3 regions of the Providencia manganoxydans genome follow, and region 3 is predicted to be linked to each of the others. Evidence: predicted binding sites of a transcription regulator. Region 3 holds the regulator's gene; each other region holds the start of a gene.
The links. Region 3 encodes CRP, which controls carbon source genes, mostly activating them, when cyclic AMP is high. Its sites were predicted from a motif close to ATGTGANNNNNNTCACAT; they were not measured.

Region 1: udp (uridine phosphorylase) is a predicted target of CRP. The motif match lies at 7,843-7,860, and genes of this name have one in related genera.
Region 2: adhE (bifunctional acetaldehyde-CoA/alcohol dehydrogenase) is a predicted target of CRP. The motif match lies at 3,017-3,034, and genes of this name have one in related genera.

The regions. Positions count from the first base shown of each region.
Region 1 covers NZ_CP067099.1:703,906-714,578, forward strand. The annotation lists gene metE (5-methyltetrahydropteroyltriglutamate--homocysteine S-methyltransferase) at 1-107, shown strand, start outside; gene JI723_RS03035 (YidB family protein) at 180-569, opposite strand; gene ltnD (L-threonate dehydrogenase) at 931-1,839, shown strand; gene otnK (3-oxo-tetronate kinase) at 1,836-3,113, shown strand; gene otnC (3-oxo-tetronate 4-phosphate decarboxylase) at 3,106-3,747, shown strand; gene otnI (2-oxo-tetronate isomerase) at 3,758-4,537, shown strand; gene JI723_RS03060 (DeoR/GlpR family DNA-binding transcription regulator) at 4,550-5,317, shown strand; gene denD (D-erythronate dehydrogenase) at 5,372-6,331, shown strand; gene JI723_RS03070 (GntP family permease) at 6,342-7,718, shown strand; gene udp (uridine phosphorylase) at 7,987-8,742, shown strand; gene JI723_RS03080 (tyrosine-protein phosphatase) at 8,950-9,732, shown strand; gene JI723_RS03085 (DedA family protein) at 9,803-10,333, shown strand; gene rmuC (DNA recombination protein RmuC) at 10,437-10,673, shown strand, end outside.
Region 2 covers NZ_CP067099.1:2,185,624-2,196,296, forward strand. The annotation lists one part of gene JI723_RS09720 (IS3 family transposase) at 1-93, shown strand, start outside; gene adhE (bifunctional acetaldehyde-CoA/alcohol dehydrogenase) at 131-2,794, opposite strand; gene JI723_RS09730 (YchE family NAAT transporter) at 3,415-4,059, shown strand; gene JI723_RS09735 (ABC transporter substrate-binding protein) at 4,736-6,295, shown strand; gene oppA (oligopeptide ABC transporter substrate-binding protein OppA) at 6,415-8,031, shown strand; gene oppB (oligopeptide ABC transporter permease OppB) at 8,270-9,190, shown strand; gene oppC (oligopeptide ABC transporter permease OppC) at 9,206-10,114, shown strand; gene oppD (ABC transporter ATP-binding protein) at 10,126-10,673, shown strand, end outside.
Region 3 covers NZ_CP067099.1:439,849-450,521, forward strand. The annotation lists gene JI723_RS01925 (MFS transporter) at 1-1,064, shown strand, start outside; gene JI723_RS01930 (HlyD family secretion protein) at 1,141-4,596, opposite strand; gene crp (cAMP-activated global transcriptional regulator CRP) at 4,794-5,426, opposite strand; gene JI723_RS01940 (OsmC family protein) at 5,848-6,252, shown strand; gene JI723_RS01945 (phosphoribulokinase) at 6,324-7,190, opposite strand; gene JI723_RS01950 (YheU family protein) at 7,250-7,468, opposite strand; gene JI723_RS01955 (hydrolase) at 7,465-8,448, opposite strand; gene JI723_RS01960 (LysE family translocator) at 8,544-9,149, shown strand; gene murP (PTS N-acetylmuramic acid transporter subunit IIBC) at 9,400-10,673, opposite strand, start outside.

The DNA.
Region 1 (10,673 bases), 260 kb from region 3:
TGAACCCAGACTGTGGTTTGAAAACACGTGGTTGGACAGAGACTCGTCAATCATTAGCCAACATGGTTGAAGCAGCGAAAAAGCTGAGAAATGAATATCAAAGCTAGTTAACAGTTTATTAGTAAAGAAGAAAACAGCAGGTTAAGCAAACGCTAACCTGCTGTTTTTTTTAATGATGATTAACCAAACAGTTTTTCTTTTAGCATGTTCATGCCAACTGCCGTTAAATCGACATTTTCTGGGATCACGCCTTCTGGGGTCGCATTACTGACCAGTTTTGGTAAATATTTAGCAATCAGCTCAGCCGTTTCTTGTGGATCAAACCCAACTTTTTGTGCGAGTTGCTGAATATCTAAATTACCAAACACTTGAATAAGCTGATTAACGCTAACAGGCAAGTTTTCGCTATTACCGATCCATGACTGAATGATGTCACCTAAGCCTTGTTGATTAAATTTATCAGCCACTCCGGCTAACCCGCCTTGCTTATCAATCCATTCAACAACAGATTGAAACTGACTCATTTTATCCCCTGCAACCATAGTGACCAGTTGATCGAACAGACCCATTTTTACTCCTTGCTATCGCGCTAAAACCACTAAAAATTAATTAATCGGCTATTTTGGCGAATTTATACGGTGCGTCAATCAAAAATGGTGCGATTGCTAACAACTGAATGTAATCATTGATAAGTTTCCTTCACAAATTATCACAAAAGTATCAATTTGGGTCATATCACATTTTTTATCACACTGTAGTGTGAAAGGTTTTGTGAATTGTGAAAAATTATAATTGATTATTTATCAGGTGGTTGGGTTTTAATTGTTTATTTTTTATATTATTCATAATGTGATGGTCATCATGTGTTTGTGAATTTTATTGTGTGAAAATTCACACCAATAACAAAGATTAACAACATCAGGGGTTGTTATGGAAAATGTCATTAGCAATGTTGGAGTCATTGGACTTGGCTCAATGGGAATGGGGATCGCAAAATCATTAATAAGAAATCAGATCCCAACTTATGGCTTCGATCTTAGCCAAGATGCCTGCCAAATCTTAAAACAAGCAGGTGCCGTTGCGGTAGGGCAAAATGCGGCTGAATATGCACCGCAACTCCAAGCGCTATTGCTTGTAGTGGTCAATGGTAAACAAGTTGAGTCGATACTGTTTGGCGGTGATGCTCCTTTAGTCGAACAACTGAATGCAGGGACGATTATTGTCTTGCATAGCACATTATCTGCTGTGCAAACAAAACAGATCGCTCAGCGCTTGCAACAATACCAACTACCATTAATGGACGCACCAATTTCAGGTGGAGCTTTAAAAGCTGAACAAGGCCAATTGACCATTATGGCTTCGGGTCCATCTCATCTATTTGAACAGTTACAAGCGGTTTTTTCAGCCATTTCAGAGCGTTTATATCGAGTAGGTGATGAGGTCGGTCTTGGCTCAACGGTAAAAACCATTCACCAACTACTAGCAGGTGTGCATATTGCCGTTGCAGCAGAGAGCATGGCACTCGCAGCCAAAGCGGGTATCGACCTTGATATGATGTATGACATTGTCACTCATGCAGCTGGCAATTCATGGATGTTTGAAAATCGTATGCAACACGTGCTTGATGGTGATTATACCCCGAAATCATCCGTTGATATTTTTGTAAAAGATTTAGGGTTGGTGATGGAAACAGGCAAAGCACTCAATTTCCCACTGCCTATTGCAGCAACAGCTCATCAAATGTTTATTTCTGCCAGTAATGAAGGTTATGGCCTTCAAGATGACAGTGCAGTAATCAAAACTTTCAAAGGCATTTCTTTACCGGAGAAAATGGTATGACAGTAAAACTAGGTGTGATCGCCGATGACTTTACCGGAGCGACCGATATCGCTGGTTTTATGGTACAAAACGGTTGGAAAGTGGTTCAGTTACTCAATGAACCTGATGCAAATACCGTAGTACCACAGGATGTTGATGCAATTGTTATCAGCCTGAAAAGTCGTTCTTGTCCTGTTGATGAAGCGATCAATGCCTCATTAAACGCTTGCCGTTGGTTAAAAGAGCAAGCTCAGTGTCAGCAAATTTTCTTTAAATATTGCTCCACTTTTGATTCGACTGAAAAGGGGAATATTGGCCCAGTGACTGATGCGTTGATGAAACAATTAAATGCGCAACAGGCTTTGATATGCCCTGCACTGCCAATTAATGGCCGAACAGTTGTTCATGGACATCTGTTTGTTAATGGCCAATTGTTAAATGAAAGTGGTATGCAGCATCATCCAGTGACACCCATGACGGATGCTAACTTGATGCGAGTGATGGAAAAACAGTCTGAAGGTAAAGCAGGGCTGATTGCATTGCAAGACATCCAGCAAGGTAGTGCTGTGATTAAACAGCGTTTACTCACCTTGGCTGAACAAGGGGCAAGCTATGTTGTGGTTGATTCATTAACCATGAATGACTTATTACCTATCGCCGAAGCAGTAAAAGAAATGCCATTACTAACAGGCGGATCTGGCCTTGGCGCAGCACTGGCAAATGTTGATACAGGTTGTGAATGGGGCGCAGGAAGTCAGCGTGGCGCGAAACCCTCTAAACAAGGTCGTAAAACAATTATTTTGTCAGGCAGTTGTTCTGTGATGACGAATAAGCAAGTTCAGTGTTACCAACAAATTGCACCTGCAAAAGTGCTTGATGTGGGCGAATGTATTGAGAATCCACACTATGCACAACAGCTTGTCACTTGGGTGCAAGCGCAGAAAACAACAGGTTTAGCACCATTGTTATATGCCACACAACCCCCTGAGATATTGAAAAAAATCCAAGAAAATTATGGCGCTGAAGCAGCAAGTACAGCGGTAGAAAATATCTTTGGTGAAGTAGTTAAGTTATTACAAGCACAGGGCTATAACACTTTCATTATTGCTGGTGGTGAGACATCAGGCAAAGTCGTGCAAAGCCTAGGTACTGAACAATTAAGTATTGGAGCGCCTATCGCACCAGGGGTTCCATGGGTAGAAGATTTAACTAGCGGTTATTGGTTGGCACTCAAGTCAGGTAATTTTGGGCAAGAGAATTTCTTCCAGTACGCACAGGAGATGTTTGATGAGTGAAGAGAAGGCGCTGCGCCAAGAGTTAGCTGATTGGGCTAAATCGATGTTTAACCGTGGCTATAGCAGTGGTGGGGCTGGAAACATCAGTGCCAAACTTCCCGATGGCAATATTATTGTGACACCCACTAATTCAAGCTTTGGTGATTTAGATCCTGAAAGATTGAGTAAGTTAGATCCAGAAGGCAATTGGATCGATGGTGATAAGCCAACGAAAGAAGTGTCAATGCACATGGCGATGTATCGGCAACGTCCTGATTGCCAAGCGGTAGTGCATTTGCATTCACCTTGGTTAACGGCGCTATCTTGCCTATCAGGATTAGATAACCGTAATTGCTTACCACCAATCACGCCTTATTACGTGATGCGAGTTGGCAAACTACCACTGATTGAATATTTACCACCGGGAGATGACCGTATTGGTGAAGAAATTGAGAAATTAGCACCTAACCATAATGCGGTACTGCTTTCCAATCATGGTCCAGTGGTTGGCGGGAAGACCTTAAGGCAAGCTTTCTTCAATGCGGAAGAGTTAGAAGATACAGCTCGTTTATATATTACGTTGCGCCAGCAAGGTTTTACCACATTGACTGCTGAGCAGGTTAGTGAACTAGAAAACCGTTATCCAAAAAAATGAGGCATTAAAAATGGCGAAATTTGCAGCAAACCTCAGCATGATGTTTAACGAAGTTCCTTTTATTCAGCGTTTCGAGAGAGCGGCACAGGCTGGATTTTCAGGGGTTGAGTATCTTTTCCCTTATGAAGAACAACCTGAAGCTATTGCAGAACAGCTAAAAAAGAACGGCTTAACTCAAGTGTTATTTAATATGCCTGCGGGTGATTGGGCTGCCGGTGAACGCGGCATGGCATCTATCCCAGGACGTGAAAATGAATTTGCAGAAGGCGTGCAAACGGCACTGAAATATGCCAAAGCTCTCGGCTGTAAACAAGTACATGCGATGGCCGGTAAGCTAGATGCAAAATTTACACTAGAAGAGCAGCGCGCCTGTTTTATTAAAAATATTCAACAGGCGGCAGATGTGATGGCTGAGCACGGAATTCGTGTATTGATTGAACCGATCAATACGCGAGATATGCCCGGCTACTTTCTGACCACGCAGAAACAAGCTGAAGCTTTATTACCTGAAATTAATCGTGAAAATGTGTTTATTCAATTAGATCTCTATCACTGCCAAATCATGGAAGGTGATTTATTGAAAACAATTGAGCGTTTATGGGGTAAATTTAGTCATATTCAGATAGCTTCAGTACCATATCGCCACGAACCTGATAGCGGTGAAGTCAATTACCCATGGATTTTTAATCAATTAGATCAGATGGGATATCAAGGTTGGCTCGGTTGTGAATACCACCCTGCGGGTCGTACAGAAGATGGTTTGGGCTGGTTAAAGAAAGCACAACCGTAAACAGGAGAGTCTATGATCCCTTCAGAGCGCCGTGATTTTATTTATCGTTACGTTCATGAATACCAAACAGTATCTATCAGTGACTTAGTAGAACTGATGAATGTATCGCATATGACGGTAAGACGTGACATTCGCACGTTAGAAGAAGAAGGGAAAGTGGTTGCGATAAGTGGGGGAGTACGATTAAACGATGCATTACGCCAAGAGCTACCTTGGAGTGAAAAAGCGCGTTTACACCATCGCAGCAAACGTGAAATAGGCCAATTTGCCTCATCATTGGTTGAGGATGGACAAGTTGTTTACCTCGATGCAGGTACCACAACATTTGAGATAGCACGTGTGTTAGGTGAGCGTTTTAACTTAACAATTGTGACCAATGATTTCTCCATTATGCAGTATTTAATGGATAAATCTCAGCTCAATTTGTACCACACAGGAGGGCAAGTGGATAAACGTAACCATTCTTGTGTGGGGAATACCGCATCAATGATGCTGCAAACCTTAAATGTTGATGTGGCATTTATGAGTACTAGCTCTTGGGATTTATTGCATGGAGTTTCAACTCCACATGAAGAGAAAGTGCAAATAAAGCAAACATTGTTGGATGTCGCTCGGCGCTGCGTATTGGTTTCGGATAGCAGCAAATTTGGTAAATATGGCATGTTCCGTGTTTGCCCGCTTAATCAATTGCACGACATCATTTGTGATGATCATCTACCAGCTGATGCCGTGCAGCAGATAACAGAACAGAACATAAAACTTCATTTAATAAAAACATAAATCATCTTACCTAATGATAAATAGCTACAAAAAGCTATTTCAAGGAGAATAACAATGAAAGTTATCATCACTGGTGGCGCTGGCTTCTTAGGTCAGCAGCTAGCCGCTGCTTTACTTAAAAACAGCCAGGGTTTGCAATTTGATCAACTTGTTTTAGCTGATATTCAATGTCCTACATCACCGGTTGAAGATGCGCGAGTGACCTGTGTGGCGGCGGATCTCACTCAAGCAGGCGCGGCAGATAAACTGATTGATGCACAAACCGATATTATTTATCACCTTGCTGCAATCGTGAGTAGCCATGCTGAAAGTGACTTTGACTTAGGCATGAAAGTGAACTTTGAAGCAACACGTCAACTACTTGAAGTGGCACGTGAGAAAAATCCGGCTATCAAATTTATTTTCACCAGTTCATTAGCGGTATTTGGTGGTGAATTGCCTGATGTGATCACAGATCTGTGTGTAGTCAATCCACAATCCTCTTATGGTGCACAGAAAGCAATGTGTGAACTGATGGTAAACGACTACTCACGTAAAGGTTTTGTGGATGGTCGAGTGATGCGTTTACCAACTATCAGTATCCGTCCAGGCGTGCCTAATAAGGCGGCTTCTTCATTTGCTAGTGGAATTATTCGTGAGCCACTCAATGGCATCGAAAGCGTGTGCCCTGTCTCCCCTGATTTAGCACTGTGGTTATCTAGCCCAGAAACAGTAGTGAATAACTTTATTCATGCAGCAAGCATTCCGGCTGAAAAATTTGGTTTATCTCGCACCGTTAATTTACCGGGGATCACTGTTACTGTTCAAGGCATGATCGACGCACTACGCGATGTTGCAGGTCAGAAAGCGGTTGATCTGATCCGCTTTGAACCAGACGAAGCGATCAATCGTATTGTTGCCAGCTGGCCGGGTAAATTTGATATTAGCCGTGCATTAGGTCTGGGTTTCCGTGCTGATGGTTCGTTTGCGGATGCCATTCGTTCATTCATCACTCACCATGGCTCACAGCAATAGGGGATAAGCGATGTCCTATATTCCTATTATTGGCCTCGCGGTGGCCATATTTGTCCTGATTTTCTTGGTATTACGAACGCGTATTCATGCGTTACTTGCCATGTTGATTGCAGCAGCAATTGCCGGTATTTCAGGTGGATTGACCGCAGCAGAAACCGTCACTGTTATTACAAAAGGGTTTGGTACTACACTTGGCAGTATCGGTATTGTTATCGGCCTAGGGGTCATGATGGGAAGGGTACTGGAAGTCTCGGGTGCCGCTGAACAGATAGCATATAGCTTTATCCGTTGGTTAGGTAAAAAACGTGAAGAATGGGCGCTGGCGATCACCGGTTATATCGTGAGTATTCCCATTTTCGTTGATTCGGCTTTCGTTATTCTCTATCCATTGGCGAAAGCACTGGCAAAAAACGGTAAACGTAACCTATTAACCTTAGGGGTTGCACTCGCGGGTGGTCTGGTCGTTACTCACCATACTGTTCCGCCAACACCGGGGCCTCTGGGCGTTGCAGGGATTTTCGGCGTTGATATTGGTGCAATGATCTTAACGGGTATGACACTCGCACTCCCTTGTGTGATTGGTATCGTATTGTATGCGAAGTGGTTAGCGGTTAAATACCCTGAATTCATGCCAGATGAAAGTGGCAATGCTGATCTGAAAGAAATTCATGATCGCTATATGGAAGAGAAAGCGAACAAACCATTGCCAAGCTTATTCTTATCCGTACTACCTATTGTTACACCAATCCTGCTGATTTTTATTAATGCAGTGAATGGTTTATTACTGAAAACAGCAACCTTCCAAGGAATGGAAAGTAACTGGTATTTCCAAACGTTTGAATTCCTTGGTGCTCCGATTATTGCACTTTCAATTAGTGTGTTAATTGCAGTGTATACATTGATGCCAACAGCAACGAAAGAAGAAGTCATCGACCGTATGGAAGAAGGCTTGCAATCAGCGGGGATCATCTTGCTGGTAACAGGTGCTGGTGGTGCATTAGGTGCAGTATTACGCGACAGCGGTACAGGGAATATTTTAGCAGAGCATGTAGCGAGTTTGCCAATCACTCCAGTGCTGATCCCGTTTATTATTGCGACCTTAGTTCGCTTAATTCAAGGTTCAGGCACGGTAGCGATGATCACTGCGGCTTCTATTTCAGCGCCAATTATTAGCCAAATTCCAGACATTAACCTACTGGTTGCTGCGCAAGCTGCCACAATGGGGTCACTGTTCTTTGGTTATTTTAATGACAGCCTTTACTGGGTTGTGAATAGAATGATGGGTATTAAGGACGTTAAACAACAGATGATGGTCTGGTCTATCCCAACAACGATAGCGTGGGCAATCGGTCTGGTGGGCGTTCTGATCCTTGATGTAGTTCTCTGATAGTTAGCTATCTTTTATTTTGCCAATAATCAAAAGCACCATTCGTAGTTTGAATGGTGCTTTTTTATTAGTTTTTTTCATATCGTCTATACTGATTGCATAATTGAATGAGGATTAACATTTATTGTGATCTAAATCTCTTCTTGGTGAAACGTTATTGTTTTGTTTTTCATTAAAAGTGACCAAAGTCACTAAATGGTTTAGGGTTTACCGCTATATTACTTATAACGTATAAATTCAATGATGCCATTGTGTAAAGGAGTTTGATATGTCTGATGTATTCCACTTAGGCTTGAAAAAGAGTGACCTACAGGGTGCTACTGTTGCTATTGTTCCCGGTGATCCTAAACGTGTAGAAAAAATTGCACGCCTGATGGATAACCCAGTACATCTAGCTTCTTTGCGTGAGTTTACCTCTTGGCGTGGTGAGCTTGATGGTAAAGCGGTGATTGTGTGCTCAACCGGTATTGGTGGTCCTTCAACCTCTATTGCTGTGGAAGAGTTGGCACAATTAGGGATCCGTACTTTCTTACGTATTGGTACCACCGGTGCTATCCAAGAAAATATCAATGTCGGTGATGTATTAGTGACAACTGCGGCGGTGCGTTTAGATGGCGCTAGCCAGCACTTTGCTCCGCTAGAATACCCAGCAGTTGCTGACTTTACTTGTACGAATGCCCTTTACGATGCGGCCAAAGAGGCTGGCGCAACAGTGCATGTAGGTGTGACGGCATCATCAGATACTTTCTACCCAGGTCAAGAGCGCTATGATACCTATACCGGCCGCGTTATGCGCCATTTCAGAGGCTCGATGAAAGAGTGGCAAGACATGGGCGTGATGAACTATGAAATGGAATCAGCAACATTGCTCACCATGTGCTCTAGCCAAGGCCTACGCGCAGGTATGGTTGCGGGTGTAATCGTTAACCGCACACAACAAGAAATTCCAGACGAAGCACTTTTGAAAAAAACCGAAGGTAATGTTCTTAGCATTGTAGTTGAAGCGGCTCGTCGACTACTGTAGTCCCTTATTATTGGCTCGTTTGCGTTACTTTCACTCGGTTGTGGATAAAACGTAGGCGGGCTTAGTTATTCCTCTCTCTTTCTTTGATTTTCTTTGTGTAAGTCATTTTATTGATACCTGCTGAAATGCAGGTATTTTTTCCTATTTTATTTAAGCCATAATCTGTTATGGTTTTCATAGCAATCAATATTATAGGTACTGATAATTATGACAAACACACCTTACTTACACCCTTCAGTATTACCTTTGAAAGGTGGAATTAACTTTCGTGATCTTGGCGGAAAAAAACTGGCGAATGGTAACAAAATTAAAGCGGGGATCCTCTTCCGTTCAGGGGCACTTGACCGCCTAACTGAAAGCGATCTCGCTATTCTACAAGCACAAAATCTCTATCAAATATTGGATTATCGTGATGTGGCAGAAATCAAATCCAAACCAGATTTGATCTGGGATGGCGCTCATTATGTTAATGCCCCCGCGAACCCTATGGCTGATGAAGTCAGTGCTGATTTAGATAAACTCACGCCAGAAATGTTGGAACAATTTGATCCAAAAGTTTTTATGGGGCGTTTGTATGAACTACTGCCTTTAAATAACCCTGCTTATCACCAATTAGTTGATATGTTAAAACATCCTGAAAAAGGGGGAATTGTTCAGCATTGCGCCGTGGGCAAAGATAGAACGGGTGTAGGCTCTGCATTGGTTCTTTTCGCGCTTGGTGCCGATCTAAATACTGTGATGGATGACTATTTACTGACCAATGAAACCTTAGCCCCATTTCGTGAATACTTATTAAAAGAGCATGCACAGAGAATGAGTGAAAGTGTGGTGAAAAAGTTTGAATATGTTTATTCCGTGCGTGAAGAGTTTCTCATGACAGCGATAAATAGTATAAATAGCCATTATGGTAGTATCGATCAGTGGTTAAAGGTTGACTTAGGTTTGGATAATACTGGAAGAGAACAATTACAGAGTTATTTCCTCGAGTAATTAGTATAGGATTGGTTTATTTCATATGAGTTAAAGTATTAAGCCAATCAATTGTTAAGGAGGAAAGCGTATGACATTGAATGAAATTGTCGCGGTGGTCACTGATTTTACTCGTGCTCATGAAATATGGGCACTGCCAATCATTTTCTTCCTCGCTTTTGGTGAGTCTTTAGCTTTTCTCTCTTTGCTGCTTCCTGCAACAGTTATTCTATTAGGGCTTGGTGCGCTAATCGGTGAAAGTGGTATTTTATTTTGGCCAGTTTGGTTGGCTGCAACCTTAGGGGCATTTTTTGGCGACTGGCTCTCATACTGGTTTGGCTTCCATTATAAAGACAATGTTCGCAAGATGTGGCCTATTTCTCGTAAACCTCAAATGATCGACCGTGGTCAACACTTCTTTAATCGTTGGGGGGTATGGAGCGTATTTTTAGGGCGCTTCTTTGGGCCATTTAGAGCAGTTGTTCCTCTGGTTGCTGGTATCTGTAAAATGCCTAAACGCTATTTCCAAGCCGCAAATATTGTTTCAGCCATGATTTGGGCGTTTGGCATACTCGCTCCTGGGGCATTTGGATTGCGTTGGTTAGCACAATGGATGGGATAAGTTGCGAAGACGTTCGCAGTTTTTTTGTGATGTAAATTACTTCTGGACAGATATACAGTATCCGATTACTTTACATTGGATCTCATAATGTAAGGATTTAACTGTGGATACCTCTCTTTTATATGGGGTGATTGGCGCCCTTGGTGGTATTTTAGTCGGCGGCTTGGCTGTCTGGTTGTCTATTGCACAAAAATTGAGCCAAAAAGAACAAGATCTGCAACAACTTCATCGTCAACTAGCGGCAAGTGACGAAAAAAACACCCATCTTTCCGAATGGAAAAATGAGTATGAGCGGCTTGATCAAGAACTAAGAACATTAAGAGATATCAATCGAGAGCAA
Region 2 (10,673 bases), 1.7 Mb from region 3:
GAAGAATCAATACAGATTTATAATGAAAGGCGACCTCATTTATCATTAAACTATAAAACGCCCGATGAGGTTCATCGAGCATTTTATACCTGAAAAGTTGTCAACCTATATCAGGACTAGTCATACTTAATTATTTCTTTGTGCTTTTTTTCTCGGCTTTTGCTGTAGCCAGTGCTGCTATAGTTTGTTCGCTAAACTCGCGGCCATAATAAGAATCTAACAACAGTTGTTTGAGCTCTGATATTAATGGGTAGCGAGGGTTAGCACCAGTACATTGGTCATCAAATGCGTCTTCAGAAAGCTTATCGACATGAGCTAAGAAATCCGCTTCAGGTACACCCGTTTCACGTATTGATTTAGGAATACCTAAATCTGCTTTTATTTCTTCAAGCCAAGCTAATAATTTTTCAATTTTTACATCAGTGCGATCACCGGCTTTAGTCAAACCTAGGTGGTCAGCAACTTCTGCATAGCGACGACGAGCTTGTGGGCGATCATATTGGCTAAAGGCTGTTTGTTTAGTTGGATTATCGTTAGCGTTATAACGGATAACATTACTAATCAATAGGGCGTTTGCTAAACCATGTGGAATATGGAACTCAGAACCAAGTTTATGCGCCATTGAGTGGCATACACCTAAAAATGCGTTAGCAAATGCAATACCTGCAATTGTTGCCGCGTTATGAACTCGTTCCCTTGCTACTGGGTTTTTAGCGCCTTCATGGTAACTTGCTGGTAAGTACTCTTTTAATAGATTGAGTGCTTGCAATGCTTGCCCATCGGAATATTCGTTTGCAAGAACAGAAACATAAGCTTCTAAAGCGTGGGTAACCGCATCCAAACCACCAAAAGCAGTCAATGATTTAGGCATATGCATCACCAAGTTAGCATCGACAATCGCCATATTTGGGGTTAGTGCGTAGTCAGCTAATGGGTATTTTTGGCCCGTTTTATCATCTGTCACAACAGCAAATGGCGTCACTTCAGAACCCGTACCCGATGTTGTAGTAATAGCGACTAATTTAGCCTTCACACCCATTTTAGGGAAACGATGGATACGTTTACGAATATCCATAAAGCGGAGTGCAAGTTCTTCAAAGTGGGTTTCAGGGTGCTCATACATCACCCACATGATTTTTGCTGCGTCCATAGGTGAACCACCACCTAATGCAATAATAACATCAGGTTTGAAGGCATTCATTTGTGCGGCACCTTTACGCACTACGCTGAGTGTTGGATCTGCTTCAACTTCAAAGAACACATCCGTTTCTATATGGTGTTGTTTTAGAACGTTGATGACTTCATCAACATAGCCATTATTGAATAAATAGCCATCCGTGACAATAAATGCACGTTTTGCACCGTCAGTCGCAATTTCTTCAAGTGCAATTGGAAGACAACCACGGCGGAAATAAATGGAGTTAGGAAGTTTATGCCATAACATATTTTCAGCTCTTTTCGCCACAGTCTTAGTATTGATTAAATGTTTTGGTCCTACGTTTTCTGAGATTGAGTTACCACCCCAAGAACCACAACCTAATGTGAGAGAAGGCGCTAATTTAAAGTTATATAAATCACCGATACCACCTTGTGAAGCTGGGGTATTGATTAAGATACGTGCTGTTTTCATTTTCACGCCGAAGTAGTTAACGCGAGCTGTCTGATTATCTTGATCTGTATATAAACAAGAGGTATGACCAATACCACCCATTTCAACCAGCAGTTCAGCTTTTTCTACGGCTTCTTCAAAGTTTTTAGCGCGATACATCGCCAGTAACGGGGACAGTTTTTCATGAGCAAATGGCTCAGAGTCGTCGATAACTTTGACTTCACCGATCAGGATCTTAGTCGTTTCAGGTACAGAAATTCCGGCCATTTCAGCAATTTTATATGCCGGTTGCCCAACAATAGCAGCATTGAGACTGCCATTTTTCAAAATAACTTCTTGAACTGCTTTTAACTCTTTGCCTTGCAGAATATAGCCACCATGGCTAGAAAAACGCTCGCGTACTTGGTTATAAATTTCATCTACCACAACGACCGATTGTTCAGAAGCACAGATCACACCGTTGTCGAATGTTTTTGACATTAGAATTGAAGCGACAGCACGTTTGATGTCAGCCGTTTCATCAATAACAACCGGTGTATTACCTGCACCAACACCAATTGCTGGTTTACCTGAACTGTAGGCAGCTTTTACCATGCCAGGCCCACCTGTTGCCAAGATCAAATTAATGTCATCGTGATGCATAAGAGCATTGGATAACTCAACGGAAGGGGCATCAATCCAGCCAATAATATCTTTTGGTGCACCCGCTTCAATCGCTGCTTTTAATACAATCTCAGCGGCTTTGTTGGTTGCATTTTTTGCGCGAGGGTGTGGGGAAAAAATGATCGCATTACGCGTTTTTAAACTAATTAGTGATTTAAAAATAGCGGTTGAAGTTGGGTTGGTTGTTGGCACAATACCACAGATAATACCGATAGGTTCAGCGATAGTAATTGTGCCAAACGTTGGGTCTTCAGAAAGCACACCACAGGTTTTTTCATCTTTATAGGCATTGTAGATATATTCAGAAGCAAAGTGGTTTTTAATCACTTTATCTTCCACAATACCCATTCCTGATTCTTCAACGGCAAGCTTGGCTAGAGGGATACGAGCATCTGCTGCGGCAAGCGCTGCGGCGCGGAAAATACGGTCAACTTGCTCCTGAGAGAAGTTAGCAAATTCACGCTGAGCTTTTTTGACACGAGCAACGAGGTCATTGAGTTCGGTAACATTAGTTACTGACATAGAGATTACTCCTGATAAATGTTAAACTTTTTAAGCCAATGAGCAGTGCATCCGAAACAACACAACAAAATTTAGTAGATAATTATAGTTTATATTTATTATTCTATTCTGTTTATCCGCTTATTGGCTTAAAAAGCTTTAAAATCAATGCGAAAAACTTATTTCCCTTAAATCAACTCTCTCTATCAGTTAAGAATAGATTAACATTATTTAGGTTTATTGATGTGATCTAAATCACAAAAACCCAAAGCTGACTCCTTTCAGCAAGCCAAATTTGGCTTTTATTCCTGATTATCTAAAATTGACCTAACACTAAACTATTTTATTAATCGTTTAGATAAAAAACACTTTTAAAGTAAATTTGGCTTAAGTGAACAGATTTAATAAGTAAAATAGTGTCTAGTGAAATGTATTTCCTGTATTTAATGATAAACTATAATAGTCGCACTAAAAATAATTCGAGGCACAACTAAATGGTTAGTGCTAGAGCTTTATGGCTATTAAAATATGGCGATTAGCGTGAATAGATAGTGTTGTCATTCATCGCCAAGTGGTGTTTTGAAGAATGGCGAGTGTGTATTTTGCTTCTCAAATGAGATCCTTGATTAAGGTGTGAGTGTGTGGGTGCAGGATTACTTGATTTATCAGGCTATATAAAGTTTTTTATCGGTTTATTTGCGTTAGTAAACCCAGTCGGGATCTTGCCTGTGTTTATTAGTATGACTAATTACCAAAGCAGTGCAGGGCGTAATAAAACAAATACGATAGCAAATACCTCAGTGGCTATCATTTTATGTACATCTTTATTGATCGGTGACTCAATTCTCCAATTATTTGGCATTTCCATTGATTCCTTTCGTATCGCTGGGGGGATATTGATTGTGACTATTGCCATGTCAATGATCAGTGGAAAAATTGGTGAAGATAAACAGAATAAACAAGAAAAAACAGAAACAGCAGTACGAGACAGTATTGGTGTTGTTCCTTTAGCACTGCCTTTGATGGCGGGCCCAGGGGCTATCAGTTCTTGTATTGTTTGGTCATCACGCTGGAATGGTTGGCAGAATTTTGTCGGATTAGCGCTAACCAGTATTGTGTTTGCATTTTGTTGTTGGCTATTGTTCCGTTCGGCATCTTTGCTCGTCCGTTATTTAGGGCAAACAGGGATTAACGTTGTGACACGTATTATGGGATTACTTTTGATGTCCTTGGGAATTGAGTTTATTGTCACAGGCGTTAAAGCGATATTTCCCGGCCTGCTATAACATCTCTCATCATAATATGAATAATTTAATCTAATTAACTATCGCCTAGGTGATGGTTAATTAGAACTATTCTATATTAGTAATAGTATTCCGACTAAACACGACCTACTAAAAAAAATCAGTTTATTTCTTTTCTTATAAATTAAATCAATAAACTAGCAATATAGTTTTAACCGATAATAGTCACAAAAATAAAATAGGTTGCGCGCATTAATATGCTGTTATTTTGTACTGCTAATGATCGCGGTTGATTATAATAATATGCCGCATTTTTTGTCAAAGAAGGCATAAAAAGTAAGGAAATGTGAGCTGAGTAAATTTTTACGCTATTTAATTTACGCAATGTTAATGATATGTTTAAACAGACACTAGCTTACTAAATTGGCCCATAACAGATAAATCCACTACTTGACGAGGTGTGAGACTTTTTGTTTGCTTTAATTGAGCTAAAGTCCGTATGTGATGTTAATGGCTTGTAACGTATTATGACCCCTAATTTTGAATTATCAAAACTAATCTTAAAAGAGGAAGGTATGCTCCTAAGTTAGGCGCCTACCACAATGTAAAATAATAAATCGGATGTTGAATTTTGCTGTAACAACACCAATAAATGTCGAGGGTGATAATGAATTTTCTTAAAAAGAGTTTGTGTTCACTGCCTATTTTTTTTATTGCAATGCAGGCTTACAGCAAACCGGTAGCATCAGAAACTAAACAAGTTATTACAATTAATAATGGCTCTGAGGTGGCGTCACTGGATCCTCATAAAGTCGAAGGCTCTCCAGAGTCGAGCATTATTATGAATTTGCTTGAAGGGTTGGTTTACACGGATGTTGATGGAAAAGTAACCCCTGGCGTTGCTGAGAGTTGGTCAAATGATCACTATAAAACATGGATATTCACACTTCGTGATGGTGTCAAATGGAGTGATGGCACACCAGTAACAGCTCAAGATTTTGTTTATAGTTGGCAGCGATTAGCAGATCCTAAAACGGGGTCACCCTATACGAGTTACTTGCAAAGTGCCTATATTGAAAATGCAGCAGAAATTTTAAAAGGCGAAAAGCCCATTGAGACACTTGGTGTCAAAGCACTTGATGATAAACATCTACAAGTCACATTGAGTCATCCAGTTCCTTATTTTATTGATATGCTCAGCCATACACCAATGAAACCGGTCAATAAAAAAGCGATTGAGAAATATGGTGATAAATGGACTCAGCCTAATAATTTTATTGGTAACGGTGCATATTTATTAGATAAATGGATAGTTAATGAACGCATTGTTCTGAAGCGTAACCCACAGTATTGGGATAATCAAAACACTCAAATTGATGAAGCAATTTTTTTAGCCATTTCATCGGAAGTCAGTGATGTTAATCGATATCGCAGTGGTGAAATCAATATTAGTAACTCAGCCATTCCACCAGTAATTTATAAAAAAATGCAAACTGAACGGCCAAATGAATTATACGTTCGTCCTTATCTATGCACTTTTTATTATGAAATTAATAACAACAAGCCACCATTTACTGATCCAAGGGTACGTGAGGCACTTAAACTTGGGTTAGATAGAAAAACCATTACCGATAAAATCATGGCGCAAGGTCAAATCGTCGCATATGGATTCACTCCAACATTTATTAACAATGGAGATTTTTCGCCACCAGAGTGGGCGACATGGAGTGATGAAAAACGTTATCAGAAGGCTAAAGAGCTTCTTGCGGATGCAGGCTATAGCCAAGCTAATCCTCTTAAATTCTCACTGCTTTACAACACATCTGATCAAAATAAACAGCAAGCGATCGTAGCCGCTTCAATGTGGAAGAAAAACATTGGAGCAGAAGTAGAACTGCAAAATCAAGAGTGGAAAACCTCATTACAAAGCCGCCACGATGGAAATTATGATGTGGCACGTGCGACGTGGTGCGCGGATTACAATGAACCTTCTGCATTTTTAAATATGATGCTTTCAGATAGTAGTAATAACACCACATTCTATAAAAGCGCACAATTTGATTCCCTGTTAGAGAAAGCATTGATTGCACCGAATGATGAGTCACGGAAACAAATTTATCAGCAAGCGGAAGCACTGCTTGATCATGATTCAACGATTATTCCTGTTTATTACCGAGTCAGTGTTCGCTTAGTTAATCCATCAGTTGGAGGATTTAAAGGAAAAGACCCTCTTGATTATATGGATGTTAAGCGGTTATATATAAATCAATCTAATTAATATTTATTAAATAATTACAAAAACAGTTTACCGAGTTGGTAAGCATCACAATCAACAACATAACAATTAAGTATGGTATGGGAGTAACGGATAAGATGAGTAAACAAATTCATAAAACCATGGTTGCATTAGGCGTTGCTACTGGCTTAATGGCAACAGGGATCACTAGCAGTTTTGCAGCAACCGTTCCAGCAGGTGTTGAGCTTGCAGAAAAGCAAGTCATGGTGCGCAATAATGGCTCAGAGCCACAATCTCTTGACCCTCATAAAATCGAAGGGGTTCCTGAATCTGCGCTGGCACGTGATCTGTTTGAAGGGTTAACCATTGTTGGGCCAAATGGAGAAATTTTACCGGGCTCGGCAGTGAGTTGGGATAATAAAGACTTCAAAGAGTGGACATTTAAAATTCGTGATGATGCTAAGTGGTCAAATGGTGATCCGGTCACCGCTCATGATTTTGTCTATAGTTTCCAACGTATAGTTGATCCAGATACTGCCTCTCCATATGCAAGTTACCTCCAATATGCACATATCAATAATGTTGATGACATTATTACCGGTAAGAAAAAACCTTCGGAGCTGGGAGTTAAAGCATTAGACGACCATACGCTAGTGCTTGAACTTAGCGAGGCCGTTCCTTATATCCCTAAATTATTAATCCACTCCTCAATGTCGCCAGTAAATAAAAAAGTGATTGAAAAATATGGTGCTAAGTGGACACAACCACAAAACTTTGTTGGTAATGGTGCTTATAAACTAAAAGACTGGACTGTTAACGAACGTATTGTATTAGAGCGCAGTCCTACTTATTGGGATAACCAAAATACAATTATTGATCAGGTTACGTTCTTACCTATTTCATCTGAAGTTACCGATGTTAATCGCTATCGTAGCGGCGAAATCGATATGACTTATAGTAACTTACCTATCGAACAGTTTAAAACGTTGCAGCAAAATATGCCAAATGAGCTGCGTGTTAACCCATATTTATGTATTTATTACTATGAAATAAATAACGAAAAACCACCATTCAATGATCCACGTGTCAGAGAAGCACTAAAATTATCAATGGATAGAGATGTGATCACCTATAAGGTGAAAGCGCAAGGTGATATTCCTGCCTACGGTTTTACACCACCATTTACTAGTGGCATGAAAACTGAAAAGCCAGATTGGTATGCAAATATGACACAAGAGCAACGTAACGAAAAAGCTAAACAGTTGCTTGAAGAGGCTGGCTATAATAAATCTAATCCATTGAAGTTTAATTTGTTATATAACACATCTGACCTGCATAAACGTATTGCTATTGCGGCATCTTCTATGTGGAAGAAAAATATTGGTGCAGAAGTTAAATTAGAAAACCAAGAGTGGAAAACATTTTTAGATAGTCGTCATCAAGGCGCTTATGATGTTGCTCGTGCAGGCTGGTGTGCTGACTATAATGAACCTTCTTCTTTCCTCAATATGTTACTTTCTAACAGCAGTAATAATACTGTTCACTATAAAAATAAAGATTTTGATGCGGCGATGAAGCAGACGCTAAAAGTGCAGACAGATGAAGAGCGTGCTGAGTTATATGGCCAAGCAGAGAAAATTCTTGATAAGGATTCAGCGGTTGTACCACTTTACTACTATGTGAATACACGTTTAGTTAAACCGTATGTAGGTGGCTATACCGGAAAAGACCCATTAGATAACCTACACACTAAAGACCTTTATATTATCAAGCACTAATAACAGTCCGGCTCTACGGAGCCGGATAACGACTACTGACAAACTATCATGTTTGGCGGCAGTCGTTAGGGGGTTCTGAAATAAACGAGGAAAATCAATTTATTGATTTTCGGCTGATAACACGAAGCGGGAAAAATCACGCTTTTATCCCGCTTCGTCAGCAACCTCAGTCCGGCTCTACGGAGCCGGACACTAATATGATTATTGGTCCGACTAAGCAACAAAGTAGGAAAGGGCAATGTTAAAATTTATTTTACGTCGTTTACTTGAAGCGATTCCGACACTTTTTATTCTTATTACTATTTCATTTTTTATGATGCGGTTAGCACCAGGAAGTCCATTTACTGGGGAGCGTAAACTACCACCGGAGGTAATGGCAAATATTGAAGCCAAATACCACTTAAATGACCCAATGTATAAACAATATTTTAGTTACCTAGTGCAGTTATCAAAAGGCGACTTTGGCCCTTCATTTAAATATAAAGATTACAGCGTTAACGACCTTGTCGCGAAAGCCTTTCCAGTATCGGCAAAACTAGGTGCAACGGCATTCATTGTGGCAGTATTTTTTGGTGTATCAGCAGGGGTTATTGCAGCCCTAAATCAAAATAGTAAATGGGATTTTACAGTCATGGGATTCGCCATGACGGGGGTTGTCATCCCAAGCTTTGTAGTGGCACCGCTATTAGTGCTAATTTTTGCTATTCATTTGAAGTGGCTCCCCGGTGGTGGCTGGGATGGTGGAAACATCAAACATATGATTTTACCTATGGTTGCCCTGTCGCTTGCTTATATTGCGAGCATCTCACGTATTACCCGTGGTTCAATGATTGAAATTATGCATTCGAACTTTATTCGAACAGCTCGGGCTAAGGGATTACCATTAAAAACCATTATTTTACGTCATGCGTTGAAACCTGCGTTACTCCCCGTGCTCTCTTATATGGGGCCCGCTTTTGTTGGGATCATTACGGGGTCAATGGTGATTGAAACAATATTTGGTTTACCAGGAATAGGGCAACTCTTCGTTAATGGGGCTCTGAATCGTGATTATTCATTAGTATTGAGCTTGACCATTTTAGTGGGGGTATTAACCATTGCCTTTAATGCGATTGTTGATGTGTTATATGCCGTTATCGACCCTAAAATTCGCTATTAATCTGGAGAAGACACTATGTTATTGAACCAAAAGAATAGTGAAGCTCTGGAAAAGCTTTCTGAGCAATTAGATATTGAAGGGCGTAGCTTGTGGCAAGATGCACGTCGTCGATTTATGCATAACCGAGCTGCAATTTTTAGCTTATGTATTCTGTTTTTAATTACGTTATTTGTGATATTTGCCCCCATGTTATCGCCTTTTTTATACGACGATACTGATTGGGAAATGATGTCAATGCCACCAGATATGGCGAGTGGTCACTATTTTGGAACTGACGCATCAGGACGTGATTTACTCGTTCGGGTTGCGATTGGTGGGCGGATCTCGCTAATGGTTGGAGTGGCTGCGGCCTTAGTCGCTGTAATTGTTGGGACGTTATATGGCTCTCTTGCAGGATATGTGGGTGGGAAGGTCGATTCCATCATGATGCGTTTGCTGGAAATATTAAATTCATTTCCGTTTATGTTTTTCGTTATTTTATTAGTCACTCTCTTTGGTACTAATATTCTCTTGATCTTTGTTGCGATTGGTATGGTGTCTTGGTTAGATATGGCTCGTATCGTTCGTGGTCAAACCCTTGGCTTAAAGCGTAAAGAGTTTATTGAAGCTGCGTTAGTGTGTGGTGTAAGTACTCGTCATATTATTTTACGTCATATCGTACCAAACGTATTAGGGGTTGTGGTGGTCTATGCCTCGTTGTTAGTACCAAGTATGATTTTGTTTGAATCATTTTTGAGTTTCTTAGGGTTAGGTACGCAAGAGCCTTTGAGTAGTTGGGGGGCTTTATTAAGTGATGGTGCAAATTCTATGGAAGTTACGCCATGGTTATTGTTGATCCCAGCTGGATTTTTAGTTGTGACACTGTTTTGTTTTAACTTTATCGGTGATGGCTTACGTGATGCCCTCGATCCGAAAGACCGCTAGAGGGAGTTATTATGTCAGAAATTAAATCAGCAAACCCTCTATTGAGCGTAAAAGATTTGGATGTGACTTTTACCACCCCTGATGGCAATGTGACGGCAGTTAATAAGCTAAACTTTGAATTACGGGCAGGTGAAACACTTGGCATTGTAGGTGAATCAGGTTCCGGTAAGTCACAAACCGCTTTCGCATTAATGGGGCTTTTGGCTCGTAATGGTAAAATTGGTGGTTCAGCCATTTTTAATGGTCGCGAAATTTTAAATTTAAAAGAGAAAGCATTAAATAAGATGCGGGCGGAAGAGATCTCAATCATTTTTCAAGACCCAATGACTTCACTCAATCCTTACTTAAAAATTGGTACGCAATTATCTGAAGTGCTTATGCTTCACAAAGGAATGGGAAAACAACAAGCGTATGAAGAGTCTGTTCGGATGCTTGATGCAGTTAAAATGCCCGAATCACGTAAACGCATGAATATGTATCCGCATGAATTTTCAGGGGGGATGCGCCAACGAGTCATGATTGCGATGGCACTTTTGTGTCAACCTAAACTACTGATCGC
Region 3 (10,673 bases):
CTGAAATGGTATGGGGAATATTTGCATTACGTTTTCTGGCTAGACCTATTGGTGGTTATGTAATTGGTCGCTATGCCGATCGAGTGGGTAAAAAGCCCGCTTTAGTCTTTACCAGTTTACTTACTGGGACTGCAACCTTATGTATGGCAATATTGCCGATTCAATTATTAGGTTCATATACGCCTATCGCGATTTTAATGTTGCAATTAATATTATCTTTTAGCTTCGGTGGCGAATATCCCTCATTAATCACCTACTTACTTAATAATATTTCTGAAAAAGAATGCTCTAAAGTTTCTTCATTAATTGTTGGTAGCTCAATAATTGGTGTCATTATTTCATTAGCAGTTGTGTTAGTTTTAGAAAATCAATTAACCGTAGAAATGATGCAGTCAATTGGTTGGCGTATACCCTTACTATTAGGTTTGGTGAATATTGCCATTAGCTTTTGGTTTCGCTTAAAATTACCAGATCAACCACTGGTAGAAAAACGCAACAATAAAATGAGTGGGTTTAAAATATTACAGATATTTTTATTAACTGTACCTGGGACTGTTACGTTTTATTCGCAAAATATCTCATCCTCTATACTAAGCGAACATTTACAACTCGGCGAACTGAAAAGTCTATATTCAATTGTATTATCAAGTCTTTTATTGGTCTTTATGCTAATTTGTGGATGGTTAACCGATAAATACAGTTCACCACAAAAAATATTTAGACTGGGTGTATTTGGTATGGTGTTGCTTTCTATTCCATTGTATTTTGCAATGAGCAGTGGAATAATGATTTTGGTGTCTATTGCTCAATTAATTATAATTATCAATGGGGCAATGATATTATGTAATTTATCTGCAATACTGTTCTCAATTTCTGGTGGGCAGACGGTAGTTCTTGCTGTTGGTTATAATTTAGCAACAACCTTTATCGGTGGGATAACGCCGTTGGTGATTAGCTATTTGGTTGGTATCAATGTCGGCTATGTAGGGGGCTTTATTGCTTTATGTGGTTTGACGTTCTTGCTATCAAGCTCTTTATCTAAAAGTTATCAATTAGCATCGTAATTTGAATTATAAATCCGCCCCAGTGTAAAATAGGGGCGATTTATCTTAATTTTAATTATTTATATATCTTGTCATACTATTCATTTTCATGCTTGTCTTTTTCTTCTTTATTTTCATCGTCTCTTCTTTTCTTACTTGAGCCACTTTTCCCTGATACTAGGGATATAAGAGTAGGTCGCTGAAGATTAATCGCTGTTATATTTTTATAAAAAGGTAAATTTAAAATTTCCTTTAACTTTTTATACTGCTCTTTATTGATCGTTGGTAATGAATAACGGGGAGCCTCCGCGATTTTATTCAATAATATAGACTCTTTTTCATTAAGATTTGATGGGAAATTTGATTTTTGGATTTCATTTAATGCATGATACTCCCCTTCTGTCATGTAACTTGGTAAACCTTGAGTCAGTAGACTAGGACTATATTTCGTATAGATAAGTTTTTCTTTATTCTGAGTAGGGCTTGTCTTTTTTACTGATTTTGTTGTATTAGCTGTAGCTTTTAGTGTAGATATTTTTGTTTGAGAAAGGGGAATGGTTTTATTATCCTCTTCTAATGAGGGGGATATTGTATTTGCAAGTGTTAACGTAATGGTAGACGCTTTTTTTGTCTCCGTCATTGAAGAAATATCCGTCTGTATTCCTTGAGTCATTTTAGCTGGATTTTTTTGTTGTGCCACTGTAAATGGCTCAGTTTGTACAGCACGATCTTGTGTTATTGAGTTATCTGTTTTTTTATTTGTAGCTAATGAATGAGCAAGAAGAATACTAGGCGAATAGCGTGTTTTATTTATTATAGCGAGGTCAAGTGCTGATATTATTTTTGATTCTTCTACCTCTGATAATTGTTCTATCATTTCTGATAGATTTTTTTTAATATTATTAAATTGATAGTTTGTTTTATTTGGAATGTCTTTGCTCAATAATTTAGCTTTCTCTATCAATTGGTTTGTTTTTGTCATAGATGGATATAAGCTTTTTTCTTGAACAACAGATTTTTTCTTCTCAGGGAAATCGTTTCTATTTGTGTTGGTGGTAGGAAATCTGGTTTTTTTTTCAAGTTGAGGTGAACCATTATCATAGTCGTCATTATCATTATTATATTTAGTTGCATATGGACAATATGATTTTGATATCGTCAATTTATTAATCTCTTCAGATATGTCAATATAATTCTCTGGCTGTACAGGTGCTATTGATAAACGTGTATCATTTTGATTTTGGGAAAGGTTGTTTTTATTCATTGAAATTGGGTTTTGAACTTTACCCAGATTTGATATAACAGAAGTATCCTTATAATCATAATCATTTTCTTCATCAGAAGAAAATGCATCATCACTCTCTATATCTCTTTCAAATTTTTTTTCATAAAAAGACGGATCGATAAAACCAGAATGGTTACCTATTTTATTTGATTCTGTCTGTATTTCAGCGGATTGCTGCGCCTCGGTAACTTTGGAATACTCGGTTTGTGTCTGCTTGGTGAAAGTGGCCAGTACCGCTTGCTTTTGTTCAAAGAGGACTTGAGCCGCTTTTTTCTGGCTTTCGGTCTGTTGCTGGGCCAGTTTAAGGGCTTCTTGGCTCGCTTGCAGCTGGATTTTCATCTGCTCCAGCGCGGCTTGTGCGTTATCAAAAGCTTGTTTGTGGGTTTGTACTTGTTTGGTGAAAGCGTCCAATTCCAATTGTTTTTGGTTAAGGAGCGTTTGAGCCATTTTAAGGTTTTCATTGGTCTGTTGCAGTTGTTTTTCAGTATCTCTTTGGATCTGCTTTTGAGTAGATAGCTCTGCTTCCTTCTGCTCCAAAGCATTATCAAGTGTTTGTTTGTCGGTTTGTGTCTGCTTAGTGAAAGCGTTCAGGGGTGTTTGATTTTGTTTTTCAGTAAAGATATCCCAGCTTATTTCATCAAAGGGATCATCATAATAGCTTTGGATATCTTCCATATCTGAGAATTCTTCATCAATATAAAAACTATTGACTGAATCAAGATCATCATCTTGGCCATCCATATCACTAAATGAGTCATTATCAAGATTTCTCTGTAATACGTTTAAATAGACATTATGATTATCTAATCCACTAATATAATGAGCTAATAATTCTGTTATATCTTGGCCTTCAATAGGGGAATTTAAGAAGTTTTTGGGAGATATTGTGATAATAACCTCAAAATTATCTATATTTATAATATAACGATGTCGAGTTTCCTTATTATGAGCACTGGTGAGATAATCTTCAATATTATTAAATATTGAAGAGAGCAATTTGGCGTCTTTATCTACACCTACCTGCATATTCTCTACTGGGTCTTTGTTGGGAGATTTATTTAAGGCCGAATTTTTCATCTGACTCTTGAAAGTGTTATCCGATAATCGTTTCCGAAGTGCTTCACTTAGCGCCAACGATGGTAGTGTGTTTCTATCGAGTGTACTGGGTCGGCTAGCATTTTTTGGAACAAGCATGAGTGAACTATCTGGTGTTTTCTCTACCACAGATAATTTTCCACTCTGGCTTGCCGTTCTGCTTGGGGAATAGGAAGAGAGGGACGTTTGAATTTCTTCTGCATACGTCAGTGTTCTTCCGTTAGTGATTGCTGGAGTTGATTCGGTTGTTTGAGAGGCGATTTGTTGTTGAGCAGGAGCACCTTTGTTAATTTGTGAAGTCACTTTGGGCTGGGAAGAGGTGTTTTGCTCAATCTTTTGAATTATTTCTTTTACATGACTCAATGTTGGATTGTCATTATAAGATGCTGTAGGTTCAGCTCGTGAGCTATCATCATTTAAAATAAAGTCATTACTCTGTTTTTCACGTTGTTGAGTATTAGCGAGTATGGGTAGAGTCATTTTATTTGCTTTATTTGAAATTAGACTCGGTTTTTTCTCGATGGACTGTTTTGCTCGGTCAGTGTTGTTTTCTTTGTTTGAAGAAAAAGGCGCTATGTGAGTCTTTTGTTCAACCTCCTGAAGAGCGGGAGGAGTGTGCAACATCAAAGGCGCTGATTGAGATAAAGTATCAGATCCTAAGGTCGCTTCTGGCGGAACTCTTCCAACTTGTACGGGGTTAGCTTTTTTTTTCGTGTTAGGCGTTTCGTTTAGAGTACTCTTACTTCCTTGATTTTCATCATGTTTAGTGGGTAAGGTATGCTTAGTTTGTTTTGATAATAAATCATTTGCGTCAACCTCATCTGGGTTATGCTGTATCTCGATCCGTTGTTCTGTTTGGGTTGCGATATTTTTTGTCATAGGAGAAGCAAGTTCTATTTGTGTTACTTTATCTATTTTGCCTGAACAATTATTATCGTTATTAATTAATGTATTGGTTGTCGATGAAGTCGAACTTAATTTTTTAGCATTAGCACTCTTTGTTTTATAGTTTATATTTATCGTTAAATTGATATTGGCAACGTTTTTTATATTATAAACAATGTTATTTACCATTTTCCCTATTTCAACAAAGTTCATTTCATTCAGAGTATCATTAAGTGTTCTTTGATTGATGAAAGATGGTTTATTAATTGTTATCGTGAGCTCGACCATAAATTAAAAATTCCTTAAACAATAAATTAAGTGATTGTTTTTAATATTATGTGACTGATAATTATTTAAATATAAAGAAACGCGGCTAGACGATAACGAGTATCGCAAAATGATTGCAACAGAAAGTGATAGGATATTGATACAATTAGAGGCAAAAAATAACCCTGCATCACAAGGATAGAGGGTTATTTTAAATGTTAGCGAGTTCCGTAGACGACAATCGTTTTGCCGTGCGCAGAGATCAAGTTTTGATCTTCTAGCATCTTCAAGATACGGCCAACAGTTTCACGCGAACAGCCAACAATTTGACCAATTTCTTGGCGTGTAATTTTGATTTGCATACCATCCGGATGGGTCATTGCATCTGGTTGTTTTGCTAAATTAAGTAGTGTTTGAGCAATACGGCCTGTCACATCTAAGAATGCGAGGTTACCCACTTTTTCTGATGTGGTTTGTAGGCGGCTTGCCATTTGCGCAGAAAGACGCATAAGAATGTCAGGATTAACCTGAATAAGTTGACGGAATTTTTTGTAAGAAATTTCAGCGACTTCACAGGCGCTTTTTGCTCTTACCCAGGCAGAACGTTCTTGCCCTTCTTCAAATAACCCTAGTTCACCAATGAAATCTCCCTGATTTAAATAGGAGAGGATCATTTCTTTGCCTTCTTCATCTTTGATTAAAACAGCCACTGAACCTTTAACGATGTAGTAAAGAGTCTCTGCTTTTTCACCCTGATGGATCAGTGTGCTCTTGGATGGATACTTATGAATATGGCAGTGTGACAAAAACCATTCAAGAGTAGGGTCTGTTTGTGGCTTGCCGAGAACCATTAGCGTTATCCTCTGTATGTTAATACAGCCTCCGGTCAACCATAACCAGAAAGCTGGTTTTTAAAGTCACTATCTTAGCATATTAACCATAATGTAAGTTAATACCAGTACTATAATATACTCATCATGCTTCAAGTTGCCGCGTTGTTGATTACGTTTACTTGCACTAGCGACATAGTTTTCTATGCTCTTCGCGATTTGTTCACTTATTGCCTAGCTGCATCTCGAATCATTTAGAGTGTATAATCAATTGAAACCCTGAGTTTTGATCTTGCTCCTATCAGGTGATAGTTTGTTTGTAACATAATAAACCTAGAAAGTCTCGGCTTTATCGCTTCAGCTACTTAAAGTGTCGATTCGATTGAAAGCATTTATGTAACAATGTTATCTTTTATACAAATTTTTTCTAGGGGAATAAATAATGGAAGCGAGAGTTAAGTGGGTTGAAGGACTTTCTTTTTTAGGTGAGTCCGCCTCTGGTCATCAAGTAATGATGGATGGTAATTCAGGTGATAAAGCACCTAGCCCAATGGAAATGGTATTGATGGCAGTAGGTGGATGCAGCTCAGTGGATGTGGTATCTATTTTACAAAAAGGCCGTAATAACGTTAGTGGTTGTGAAGTTAAATTAACCTCACAGCGTCGTGATGAGGCTCCTCGTTATTTCACTCATATTAATTTGCATTTTATTGTAACAGGCACTGATTTAACGGAAAAAGTGGTTGAACGTGCAGTTCAACTTTCGGCTGAGAAATATTGCTCGGTATCTTTGATGTTAGAAAAAGCTGTGAAAGTTACTCATAGTTTTGAAATTAAAACTCAATAATTTTTTATTATATATATTATTTTTTTAATTATGATGCTTATTAATTTAAAATAAGCATCATGTATTAACTATTAATCGTGTTTTTGTTTAATTAACTTCTCAACAATAGGGGTCATGATTAACTCCATTGCTAACCCTAATTTCCCTCCCGGCACAACAATAGTATTCATAGCTGAAATAAATGAACCGCTTAACATGGAAAGTAAATAAGGAAAATCAATTTGTTCGAGCCCTCTAAAACGGATAACAATAAAACTTTCATCTTGTGATGGTATCGCTTTAGCAGAGAAAGGGTTTGAGGTATCTACGGTTGGTACACGTTGGAAATTAATATGAGTTCGTGAGAATTGTGGGGTTATATAATTAATATAATCACCCATTGAGCGAACTACCGAGTCCATCACTGCTTCTCGTGAATGCCCTCGTTCTGTGGTGTCTCGGATCAGCTTCTGGATCCATTCAAGGTTAACGATAGGCACAACCCCAACCAGTAAATCAACATGGCGAGCAACATTGTTTTCAGGTGTGACAACACCGCCATGTAACCCTTCATAGAATAAAATATCACTATTAGGTGGTAGGGGTTCCCATGGCGTAAAGGTACCCGGCTGTAAGCCATAGGGAACAGCTTCATCGTAGGTATGAAGGTATTTACGTGATTTACCACTACCCTGTTGGCTGTATTCTAAAAGCGTCTGCTCTAACAGGGAGAAGTCATTTGCTTCAGGGCCGAAATAGCTGATATGGCGGCCTTGTTCTCTGGCTTTTCTAATTGCCATATCCATTTCAGGGCGAGTATAACGATGAAAACTATCACCTTCTAAAGTTGCAGGTTGGATATTTAATTGATGGAATATTTTACGAAATGCTTGGCTGGTCGAAGTGGTTCCTGCACCACTAGACCCAGTGATTGCAATAATTGGATGTTTTTTGGACATCATGGACTCCCTGTGTTGCGCTTGCGTCCATGCTAAACCGAGCCATGAGCGAAACGGGGTTACGGGCGAAACTGACTGTTAGGCATAAAATTAACAGATTCATGCAACTCTGACCAGACTAGCACAATCTCTCCGGATGCCAATTGGCGTTTCACATCATCAACTTTTTGCTGTAATGACTTTTCGTGTTCCCCATAATCGGTTCCTTCACGTAATACATAGGACTCGATTAGGTTTTCCAATGTATCTGGATCTAAATCTTTCCAAGGGATAATCATGATTTTGTATTGCCTAAATAAGACGCTAACCACTGCGGAATACGTTTTTCTAACCACATTTCTGGTTTTCTCAATGTGCCACTAACGAAACCGACATGCCCCCCATGTTCTGTCATTTGATATTCAATATTGGCAGGTAAATGCGCTAAATCAGGAACAACTTCTGGCGCCATAAAAGGGTCATCTTTAGCGTGAATAATCAGGGTAGGCTTAGTAATGCGTGGTAATCGAGGAAGAGCACTACACTTTTGATAATAGTCTGTAGCATCTTCGAAACCATGGATCCTTGCTGTGATCACATCATCAAACTCACGGATCCGTTTTAGTTGTTTTAATTGCAACAAATTAAGAGGTAATGAACCAGGGTAGCGCACCAGCTTACGGGTAGCATTACGCTTTAAACCATTAAGCAAATAACGTTGATAAAACTGCGAGAACCCTTTTTCCATTCGTATAGAGCATGGCTCTAACATTAATGGAGCTGATACCACGACACCTGCATCGATATCTGCATTTTCACCACTTTCAGCTAAATAGCAGGCAAGCATATTACCACCGAGAGAATAGCCCACCGCGCCAGTTGGCACATCCCCCCAAGTTTGTTTTAACCAATGCAAGAAGTAACGTGCATCACTGGTTTCACCCGAGTGATAGATACGTTTTTGACGATTGGGCTCACCGCTACAACCACGAAAGTGCATGACGACCCCTAACCAACCTTGGTTTTGGGCACTTTCAAGCATGCCATGAGCGTAGGGGCTTTTAAAATTACCTTCTAAGCCATGAAAAATGACTAAACGCGGCTTATGACAAGCCTGCTCAGGAGGTTCGCTCCAAGCAAGGTCAATAAAGTCACCATCAGGTAACTCAAGCCGTTGCCAAATGGGTTTAATTTTCGGGGTCCGCCGAAAAATTCTTGGCAATAACGTTTGAAGATGTGGATTTTTAGCCCAATTAATGGGGCGAAAGTTTTCTGACATAGCCTTATTTAATTTCTTAATACCCTTGTGGGTCACATAACATACTGTTATTTTTTTGTGATGCAAGTGCGCTAATTTTGGGGGATAGATTATAAATGAGTCTGGGGCTAGTTTTTTCTCTTTTTACGTTTCTATTCATTGCAGCAGTTACACCTGGCCCTAATAATATGTTATTGACCTCCAGTACCGCAAATTATGGTTTCCGACGCAGTATCCCCTTATTACTGGGGATAATGCTTGGGATGCAGTCAATACTTTACTTATCTGCGTTTGGCGTTGCTGCGCTTTTATTGCTATATCCCGCATTGCACATTGCTATGAAAGTGGCTGGTAGCCTCTATTTACTGTGGTTAGCATGGAAAACAGCAACCGCAAATTATGAGCCATTGAAAACAGAAAGTGCTGCTGCGAAAAATATAAAGTGGTATCAAGGTGGTTTGTTACAATTTTTAAATCCAAAAGCATGGTTAATGGGATTGGGGGCTGTTGGAAGTTATAGTTTACCCGGAGATCTATTTGCCCAGTCTATTATCGTGATGAGTATTGCTGTAGTGACAGTTAATTTAATAGCTGGATTGATTTGGATGGCTGGTGGGTCATTAATTGGCTATTTTTTACGGGGCCGTCATGCGTGGTTTATTTTTAATTTAGTGATGGGGCTGTTGACTGCGATGTGTGTGCCACTGATTTGGTTTGAATAAATGTATTTGCCATATTTCAAGTCGCAGCGTTGTAATGATTAAATAAAGGGAAGCATGCAGTTTCCCTTTGAGGTTGTTGACGAGGCGGGATAAAAGCGTGGTTTTCCCCGCCTCGTGTTATCAGCCGAAAATCAATACGTTGATTTTCCTTGTTTATTTCAAATTCTTAGTTACTGCTATCACACAAAATACGTTTGTTAGCAGTATAAAAGGGAAACAATGCATGCTTCCCTTTTAGAAAGATTCATTCTTAATCTAAATCGATATTTTTGCTGCCAAAGAAATAGGTAAAAATAAATCCACAAACATAAGCGACTGCAATACCACCGACATACACGGCCATACCTGCAAATACACCTTGGGCAGAGGTCATCAGTGGAATAGCGACTAAGCCTGATGGGCCGAACACTGTGTTAAGGCCAACAGGTAGCCCCATCCAAGCAATCAAACCGATAAAGAAACCACCTGCTGCCCCGCCTAAACATGCGGTTACAAACGGTTTTACACGAGGTAACGTTACACCATAAATCAGCGGCTCACCAATCCCAAGAAAACCTGGAATAATGGCTCCGCGAATTTGGTTACGTAAAATGGAGTCTTTCTTTGCTTTCGCATATAGCGCTAATGCAGCTCCCACTTGGCCAGCACCCGCCATTGCTAAGATAGGGAATAGAGAGTTGAAACCCTGCGCATCAACCAGTGCAAAATAGACAGGGACAAAGCCTTGGTGGACGCCAAACATTACCGCAATCAAGAATAAGCCAGCAAGTATAGCAGTGCCGAATGGATTGCCATTTAAATGCATAAATAACCATGACATACCGCTGAATAGCCAGCTACCCAATGGCATGATGACAACATAGGCGGCAGCACCAACAATCAATAACGTAATTGTTGAGGTTAAAATCATATCAAGGTTAGCTGGGATAATTTTGCGTACTTGTTTTTCAACCCAAGCACCAAAAATACAGGCAATCAAGACACCAATGATGCTTCCTCTAGGGTCAATATCCCAACCGAAGAAATTGGTCATGCCCGAAAAGACACCTGAGGTGGCGTTCGGATCATAACCAAGCACAAATAGTGCAGCAATAATGGCTCCGTTAACACCGCTCCCACCAAAGGCTTTTTGTGCATTATAGCCAATTAAGATGCTTAAAAAGCTGAATAATCCTTTACTAAACACAGACATGTACAAAATCATGTGCACGCCGAATGTTTGCTGTTCAGGTGCTTTTGGTAGCCCTTCCGGATAGAAGGTTTGCGTGGCTAATGTTGCAAATCCTAATAATAAGCCGGCAGCAATAAAACCTGGGATCAACGGAGTAAAAATGGTAGCAAACTTAGACAGAAAACGATGTACAGCACTCGTTTGCTTTTGCTTCATTTGCTGTTTATTCGATGATGCAAGAGCGTTTAGGTTAGTTTCTAACGATGTGTCCAGTGTTTCTGCGGCAATGTGTTCACCACTTTCGAGGATCTGATTCATTAAGTCGGCAGCGGTTTGTGCTTTGCCGGGGCCAA